2 regions of the Blastococcus carthaginiensis genome follow, and region 1 is predicted to be linked to the other one. Evidence: riboswitches for the same ligand, from Rfam matches in the RefSeq annotation. Region 1 holds a riboswitch; the other holds the start of a gene.
What was found. Region 1 has a riboswitch for cyclic di-AMP ahead of QOZ88_RS17535 (C40 family peptidase). Riboswitches for the same ligand answer to the same signal wherever they lie in the genome.

Region 1 (4,423 bases):
CCGGCCGGCGGCGTCGACCACCATGTCGTTGAGGTGTCCGCCGCAGACCGCGGACAGGTCGGCGTGGGTGGACACCTCGCCGTCGGTGAGCCGCAGCAGCCGCTGGTCCTTCATGGAGACCACCAGCAGCGAGCCGTCGGGCAGCCAGCCCAGCCCCGAGGGCTGGTTCTCCACCTCCAGGACGACGGTCTCCGGGCCGCCCGCGGCCGCCACCCGGCTCACCGTGTGCCGGTAGAAGTCCGACACCCACCACTGCCCGTCGCGCCACCGCGGCGCCTCGAAGTAGGAACCGCCCTCCAGCATCGTCCGGAACGCTCGATCAGCCATGCCGCCGGACGCTACGACCATCCGGACCCGTCGACCACCTGCGGTTTCCACCTCCGGAGGCCTGGGCAGGGGGTAGGCCATGGCGACGGAAGACGCGCACCGGTGAGCGTCCGGGACCTCCTCGAGCGCGCGGTGGACCGCGTCGAGGCGTGGCAGGTGCTCGACGCGCCGGGCTACCAGGTCGAGCACGGGGTCTCGCTGACCTTCCTGCTGGCCGGCCGGTACGCCCGCCCGCTGCAGGACCTGCTGCACGGTGTCTGGCTCGGGCACCCGCTGCACCCGGTCCTCGTCGCGGTACCGATCGGCTCGTGGAGTGCGGCCGCCCTGCTCGACGGCCTCGACGCCACCGGCCGCGGCGGTCCGGGTGCCGGGCAGGCGGCCCGCGCGGTCGTCGGTCTGGGGATCGCCGGCGCGGTTGGCTCGGCCGCGACCGGGATGACCGACTGGCAGCACGCCCACGACGAGGCCCGCCGGGTCGGGATGGTGCACGGCGCGCTCAACAGCGCCGCGCTGGCGCTCTACACGTGGTCGTTCGCCGACCGGGGCCGCGGGCGCGCCGCACGGGCGCGGGTGACCGCCGCCGCCGGGTACGCCCTCGTGCTCGCCAGCGGCTACCTGGGCGGCGTGCTCTCCTACCGCCACCGGCTGGGCGTCGACCACTCCGCGGCCGGCCGGTCGCCGCGGGTCTTCACCCCGGTGGCCCGCCTCGCCGACCTCCCCGACCGCGAGCCGGTCGAGGTCACCGCCGACGGGGTGCCGGTCGTGCTGGTCCGCACCGACGAGGAGGTGCGGGCGCTCGGCGGTCGCTGCCCGCACCTGGGCGGCCCGTTGGCGGAGGGCTGGCTGCACCGCGACGAGCTGGTCTGCCCGTGGCACGGGTCGCGGTTCGACGTCGGTACCGGGGAGCCGGCGCAGGGGCCGGCCACGGCGCCGCTGCCCTGCTACGACACCCGGGTCCGCGACGGCGCGGTCGAGGTGCGGCGGCGGGCCCGCCGGCGCCCCCCGACGGCGATCACCACGGGGGCGGAGGCGGCCCGGTGAAGGCCGACGAGGTCCTGATCGCACACCACGACGTGCTGCGCGGGCTGCTCCGCGAGCTGGCGGAGACCACCGACGACCAGACCGGCCGGCGCGAGGAGCTGCGCGACCGGTTCCTGCGCGAGATCGAGATCCACGCCCAGATCGAGGACGAGCTGTTCTACCCCGCGGTCCCCGACGTCTCGCCGCTGCTGGCGCTCGCGCACGCCGAGCACCGGCAGATCGACGACCAGGTCGCCACCGTGATGCGCCTGGACGTCACCGACCCGGAGTTCACCACCGAGGTCCGCATGCTGGAGAAGACGGTGCGCCACCACACGATGGAGGAGGAGCAGCGGATGTTCCCCCAGTCGCACGCCCTGGGGGAGGAGCGCCTCGAACAGCTCGGCGAGCAGCTGCGCGCCCGGAAGCGGGAGCTCGAGGACTCCGGCGGGATGCGGCTGATCGTGCGGCTGAAGCGGGCGACGCTGCGCCACGCGTAGCCGCGCGGCGGTCTCCCCGCCGCGCCGCCGTCCTCGGCCGCGCCGCCGTCCCCGGCCGTGCCGCCGTTCCCCGGCCGGGCGCGCACGGCCGGGGAACCGGAGCCGGTCAGACGACGCGACGCGCCGTGTTGTAGCCCCACATCGAATCCACCGGCACGACCGCGACCGGGTTGCCGTAGGTCGAGGAGTGCACCATCAGGCCGTCGCCGATGTACATGCCGACGTGGCCGACCGGGTCGTAGAAGAAGATCAGGTCGCCGGGCTGCAGGTTGGCGCGGTCGACGTAGACCCCGGCCGTCGACTGGGCCCGCGAGGTCCGCGGGATCTCGACGCCCGCCGCCTGGTAGGCCGACCAGGTCAGGCCGGAGCAGTCGTAGCCGCCCGGGCCGGTGCCGCCCCAGACGTAGGGCTTGCCCTGCTGCGCCAGGGCCGTGTCGACGGCGACCTGCGCGGCGTGGTTCGGGGCGACAACGGTGCTGGTGACGACGGGCCCCGTGCCGCCGCCCCCGGCGTCACCGGTCGAGGCGGTGGCGGCGAACGGGGTGAGGGCGATGCCTGCACCGGTGAGCAGGGCGAGCGCCGCCCCGCGGGCGGAACGACGGGTGGTGGACGTGCGAGTGGTCGTCATGGACGACGGTTTCTCCTGTTCTCCGACAACCGCCTACCGGGTGAGCTGACGGGTTCGGGCGGGGAACGCGCCCGGCGCCCCGGACTGGCCGGTGGCGCTTCACCCCAGAACTTCGGTGGGTCCCCGGTCCGCGCGACGGCTTGTGCCGGTGCACGGTTCGGCGGTGTCCGTCCGGGTGTCACCGGGGGTGGTGACGGCGGGTCCCGGCCGGACCGCGGGGAACGCTAGGTCGGTCACGGATAGGTCACAACGCGACCGACACGCCGCCCGTCGGCGCTCCTCGGTGCTGCCCGGCTCGTCGCCGCCGACCGCGACTCGCGAGCCGACCACCGGGGTTGCGCCGGCGGCCGGAGGCCTGCGTCGGGGTCCGGTGACGGACCGCTGTCGGCCGTGTACTTCTCCGGACGGCGGTGTGGCTCAACGCTGCGTGCTCGACCCATCGGGCCTCCGTAGCCGCGGGCCAGCGACCGTCGCAGCGTCCGCCGCGTCGTAGCGGTCGGTCGACGTCGGCCGGGTCGCGACGTCAGCCCCCGTCGCACCGGTCAGCCGACGTCGCAGCGGTCAGCCGACGTCGCAGCGGCACGGGCAGTCTTCGGCGTGCACCGGCCGGCCGCTCCGGTCGTCCAGCTCGTCGCACTCCGGCGGGCACGCGCACGTCCAGCCGTCGTCGATGTGCCGGAAAGCCCCGGCCTCGAAGCGCCGCTGCAGCTCCTCCTGCCGCCGTCGCGCGGCGCCCGCCCGCCGGGCCGCGGCGCGCTCCTCCGGGGCATCGCCGGGCTGGGGGAGGAGGTGGTCGTCCGGGCGATCGCGGGTGCGGTCGGCGGCGTCCTCCCACGGGCTTCGCCGGTCGAAGGTGTACGTCGGTCGCGGTCGCCCGGGCTGGTGCTCCCACCGCCATGCGCGTTCCTCGCTGAGCATCGTGTCGAGATGGGCGGGGAACCGCCGACCGGCCCTGTCGCGGACGGCGCCCGCGGCCATGCCTTCGACCGGGCGACCCGCATCGTCGAGCAGGACGAGCCGGAGACCGGCGAGGTCCGCCGCGGCGGCGAGCAACCGGGCGTCAACGCCGCGGGTCCCTGCCTCCATGGCGGCCACGGCGGACTTCGAGACGCCCAGCCGGGCCGCCATTTCCCGTTGGGACAGATCGGCCCGGCGGCGGATCCGCCGCAGCAGACCGCACAGGTCGAACTCCGTTGGCACACGGTCGTCGGGCACCCGCCGAGCCTGTCCACCGGGCCCGGCCAGGTGCGACCCCATGTGCCCTTCTGTGGATAGTCACGCTCTGCCCACACCCGCGGGGCAGAGGGGTACTGGGCCGGGAGGGCGCCGGACGCAGCTAGATCTCTGCCCACTGCGGCGGGGCGGAGGGTGACTGTGCCCGGAAGGAGTGTGGCGGTGGCGCGCTGGCTGTCTGCCCACTGCGGCGGGGCGGAGGGTGACTGTGCCCGGAAGGAGTGTGGCGGTGGCGCGCTGGCTGTCTGCCCACTGCGGCGGGGCAGAGCGTGACTGTCTTCGAGGAACCTCTCCCCGTCCGGCCCGGGCAGCCGCCGCGCCTCCGACGGCGCCGGGCCGAGGGGTACGAATGCGGCGGGACCCGCGGCGGTTTCGCGGGAGGGCGCGGCCGACGGTGGCCGGCACCACAACGGGGTCCGGGGCACATGGCAGCATCGCCGGGTGGCCCGTCTGCTGATCGCCAACCGCGGCGAGATCGCCGTCCGCATCGTCCGCGCCGCCGCTGCCGAGGGCTGGACCTCGGTCGGCGTCGCCGCCGCCGACGAGCCCGACGCACCCCACCTCGCCGCCGCTGACGAGGCGCACCTCCTCCCCGGCAGCGGACCGGCCGCCTACCTCGACGCCGCCGCGATCGTGCAGGCCGCGCTCGCCACCGGCTGCGACCTCGTCCACCCCGGCTACGGCTTCCTCTCCGAGACCCCCGATCTGACCCGTG
Region 2 (4,423 bases), on a different contig from region 1:
CCGCGCGCATGGGGTGGGCCGGCCCCCGCCGCTCCTACCGCTCGGCGGGGATGCTGGCCGCCGCCGTGCTGACCCGGTCGTGGGACCGGGCGCGGCGCATGCAGGACGGGCTGGCCGGCCGCGGCATGGAGACCGGCCTCCGGGTGCTGCCGGACGCGCTGCCCTCCTCCCGGCCCTTCCTCGCCTTCGCCCTGGCCCTGCCGGCGGGCATCACCGCGCTCACGCTGGTGGTGCGGTGAGCCACTGCGCGCTCGCCGCCTCCGGCCTGGTCGCGGGGTACCCGGGTGCGGCACCGGTCCTCGACGGAGCGGGGCTCACCGTCCCACCGGGCCGGCGGCTGGCGCTGCTGGGCGCCAACGGGTCGGGCAAGACCACGCTGCTGCGCTGCCTGTCCGGGGCGCTGCCCCCGGCCACGGGCCTGATCACGGTCGACGGCGCGCCGCTCCGGCACACCCGTCGCGGGCTGCGCGAGCACCGGCAGGTGGTGCAACTGGTGCTCCAGGACCCCGACGACCAGCTGTTCAGCGCCTCGGTCGGGCAGGACGTCTCGTTCGGCCCGCTGAACCTCGGCCTCGCCGAGGAGGAGGTGCGGGCCCGTGTCGCCGAGGCGCTCGAGCTGCTCGCCGTCGCCCCGCTGGCCGCCCGCCCGACGCACCAGCTCTCCTACGGGGAGCGCAAGCGGGTCGCCATCGCCGGCGCGGTCGCCATGCGCCCCTGCGTGCTGCTGCTCGACGAGCCGACCGCCGGGTTGGACCCGACCGCGGTCGCCGACACCCTCGCCGCGCTCACCCGGCTGCAGGAGCACGACTCCACGGTGGTCATGAGCACCCACGACGTCGACCTGGCGCTGCGCTGGGCCGACGAGGTCGCCGTCGTCGTCGACCGCACCGTGGTGCAGGGCCCGCCCGGCAGGATCCTCGGTGACGGCGACCTGCTCGCCCGCGCGCGGCTGTCCCGCCCCTGGGCGCTCGCGGTCGGCACCCGGCTGCGCGCACTCGGCCTGCTCCCCGACGGGCCGCTCCCCCGGGACGCCACCGGGCTGCTGGCCGCCCTCCCCGACCGCCCCGGGGTGCCGACGTGAGGACCGTCGGCATCGGGCTCGCCTCCGGCGTGAGCGCCGCCGAGGTGCTGGCCGCCGTCGACGCGGTGCTCCCCGACCCGGCCGGGCCGGTCGCGCTGGCCACGCTGGACAGCCGGGTGCGCGAGCCGGGCCTGGTGGACGCCGCCGGGCGGCGTGGCTGGCCGCTCACCGGGCACCCGGCCGAGGTGCTGGCGGGCGTCCGCGTACCGGCACCGTCCGGTGGGGTCGCCCGGCGGGTCGGCACCCCGTCGGTCGCCGAGGCCGCCGCGCTGCTCGCCGGTGGCGTGCTCGAGGTCGGCAAGACGGTGCACGGCCGGGTGACGGTCGCCGTCGCCCGGCTGCTGGCCCCCGCCCACCCCGCTGCCGAGCCACCAGGAGGAACCGTGACTCCCCACGACGCACCGCACCCGGTCGGGCTGCGCCTGGCCGGGCGGCGCGTGGTCGTCGTCGGCGGTGGGGCGGCAGCGCACCGCGGCGCGGCGGGCCTGCTGGCCGCGGGCGCGCAGGTGGCGGTGGTCAGCCCCGACGTCACCCCGGCCCTGGAGTCGGCGGCCGCAGCCGGGCGGCTCACCTGGTGCGCCCGCCCCTACGCCGCCGGCGACCTCACCGGCGCCTGGTTCGCCCTCGCCGCGACCGGCGACCCGGACGTCGACGCCGCGGTGCTCGCCGACGCCGACCGGGAGCGGGTGTTCTGCGCCCGCACCGACGGCTCGCCGGCCGCCAGCGCCGAGCTGCCGGTCACCGGGCGCGCCGGGGAACTCGTCGTGGCGGTCCACGGCGCGGACGACCAGCGGGCGGCGGCAGGGCTCCGCGACGGCGTCCTCGCCGGTCTGACTGACGGGACCCTGGCGGTGCGCCGGCGGGAGCACGGGCGCGGCAGCGTGGTGCTGGTCGGCGGCGGCCCCGGCGACCCCGGCCTGATCACCGTCCGCGGCCGCCAGGCCCTGGCCACCGCCGACGTCGTCGTCGCCGACCACCTCGGCCCCCAGCCGCTGCTGGCCTCCCTGCCCCCCGAGGTCCAGATCATCGACGCCTCAAAACTCCCCCGCGGCCGCGCCATGGCCCAGGAGACCATCAACGAACTCCTCGTCACCCACGCCCGCGCCGGCCGCCGCGTCGTCCGGCTCAAGGGCGGGGACCCCTTCGTCTTCGGCCGCGGCTACGAAGAGCTCCAGGCCTGCACCGCCGCCGGCATCCCCGTCGAGGTCGTGCCGGGCATCACCAGCGCCGTCGCCGTCCCCGCCCTGGCCGGCATCCCCGTCACCCACCGCGGCCTCACCCACGAGTTCGTCGTCGTCTCCGGCCACCTGCCCCCGGGCCACCCGCAGTCCCTCGTCGACTGGGCCGCCCTGGGCCGGCTGCGCGGCACCCTGGTCGTCCTCATGGGCGTCGACACCGCCCCCGCCATCGCCACCGCGCTGATCGGGCACGGCCGCGCGCCGGACACCCCCGTCGCCGTCGTCACCGACGGCTCCACCCCCACCCAGCGCGCCCTGCGCACCACCCTGGCCGACCTCCCCGCCACCCTCACCCAGCACGAAGTCCGCCCCCCGGCGGTCTGGGTCGTCGGCGAGGTGGCGCACCTCACGTCAGCCGACTGAGGGCGTGTCGCGGCGTGCCGGTGACGCTGCGTGCCCGGGTTCGCGGCGCAGCGCGACGGTTCCGGGCGAAGTCGTCCGCAGGCATGGTGGTGCCGCGGATCGCCCCCTAGCGTGGGCCCGTCCGGACGGACCCGTCCGTCGCTGAAACCGGTGACAGCCGCCCGGACGCCGCCGAACCACCCGCCGGATCCGTCCGGCACCGGACCGGGGAACCACACGCACCACCGGGGTGAAGCGACCGACCGGCCCGCGCGGGCCGCCGGACGCCGGGCGCCTTCCCGCCCGAACCCGTCAGCTCACCCGGTAGGCGGCCGTGGAAGAAAGGAAGACCCGCCGAACATGGCGAGTTCGCTCAGCCCTGCCCACCGCCGGATCACCGGTCGGCGGGCCCTGCTGGCCCTCGTGGCCGCCGGCGGCGTCGCCCTGACGCCGCTCCCCGCCTCTGCCGAGCCGCACCGGCCGGCCACCTCGCAGGAGGCCGCGGAGCTCGTCGCCGCCCGCGCGCACGACCTGGAGGTCCTCACCGAGCGGTTCAACGAGACCCGTGAGCAGCTCAAGGCCACGCAGGCGGCCGCCGACGCGGCCGCCGAGGAGCTCACCGCCGCGCAGGCGGCGCTGACCGAGGCGCAGGACCGCGTCCGCACGGTGGCGCGCAGCGCCTGGACCAGCGACCGGCTGGGCACCGTGGAGGCGATGCTGACCAGCGGGTCGCCCACCGAGCTGGTGGACCGGATGGGCATGCTCGACACCATCGCCGCGCACAACAACGGCGTGCTGGGTGAGGCCCAGAGCGCCGGGGAGGACGCCGAGCGCGCCCGGGCGGCCGCCGAGGAGGCCGCGGCCGACGCGCAGGCGCAGGTCGAACGCGTGGACGCCCAGCGGGCCCGGCTCGACGAGCAGATCGCCTCCTACCAGGCGCAGTACGAGCGGCTGAGCGCCGAGGAGCAGCGGGCCTCCCGGGCCGCCGCCGAGCGGCACGCCGCCGAGGAGGCCGCGCAGGCCGCGGCCGAGGAGGCCACGGCCGCGCAGGCGGCCGAGACCGAGGCCGAGGCGGCGGCGGCTCCTGGAGCGGCACCGGCCCCGCAGGCAGCGGCCCCCGCTCCGGCTCCCGCCGCCGCGGCGCCCGCACCGGCTCCCGCCGCCGCGGCGCCCGCACCGGCTCCCGCCGCTCCCCCGCCGCCGGCACCGCCGGCACCGCCGGCACCGCCCGCCCCGTCCGGGGGCAGCGCGGCGGCGCAGACCGCGGTGAGCACGGCGATGGCGCAGATCGGCGACCCCTACGTGTGGGCGGCCGCCGGGCCGAACGCCTTCGACTGCTCGGGCCTGGTGCAGTACGCCTACGCGGCTGCCGGCATCAGCCTGCCGCACTCCAGCCGGATGCAGTCCACCATGGGCACGCCGGTCTCCCGGTCGGCCCTGCAGCCCGGCGACCTGGTGTTCTTCTACAGCCCGATCAGCCACGTCGGCATCTACATCGGCAACGGCCAGATGGTGCACGCCGCCACGTCCGGGGTGCCGGTGAAGGTCGCCTCCGTGGACTCGATGGGCGGCTACAACAGCGCCCGGCGCATCGCCGGCTGACAGCCGCGGGAGCATCGCAGCGAGGAACGAGCGAGGAGCGGACCGGGGCGCGGAAGCCGGCCGGCATCACCGCCGGGTAGCTCCTCCGGTGCGCGGGCGGCCGGGCCGCCCGCGCCCCGGGCCCCCGGCGGCGGCCGCCCGGGCGGCGCGGGGGGCGATC

Region 2: linked by a shared signal. The riboswitch ahead of QOZ88_RS03750 (C40 family peptidase) and the one ahead of QOZ88_RS17535 (C40 family peptidase) in region 1 are both predicted to bind cyclic di-AMP.

What each region holds. Positions count from the first base shown of each region.
Region 1 covers NZ_JASNFN010000024.1:63,151-67,573, forward strand. Annotated here, with positions in the region: gene QOZ88_RS17520 (SMP-30/gluconolactonase/LRE family protein) at 1-327, opposite strand, end outside; gene QOZ88_RS17525 (Rieske 2Fe-2S domain-containing protein) at 430-1,368, shown strand; gene QOZ88_RS17530 (hemerythrin domain-containing protein) at 1,365-1,847, shown strand; gene QOZ88_RS17535 (C40 family peptidase) at 1,954-2,475, opposite strand; cyclic di-AMP (ydaO/yuaA leader) riboswitch at 2,491-2,648, opposite strand; gene QOZ88_RS17540 (helix-turn-helix domain-containing protein) at 3,037-3,690, opposite strand; gene QOZ88_RS17545 (acetyl-CoA carboxylase family protein) at 4,150-4,423, shown strand, end outside.
Region 2 covers NZ_JASNFN010000002.1:197,649-202,071, forward strand. Annotated here, with positions in the region: gene cbiQ (cobalt ECF transporter T component CbiQ) at 1-239, shown strand, start outside; gene QOZ88_RS03740 (energy-coupling factor ABC transporter ATP-binding protein) at 236-1,081, shown strand; gene cobA (uroporphyrinogen-III C-methyltransferase) at 1,078-2,682, shown strand; cyclic di-AMP (ydaO/yuaA leader) riboswitch at 2,854-3,007, shown strand; gene QOZ88_RS03750 (C40 family peptidase) at 3,022-4,263, shown strand.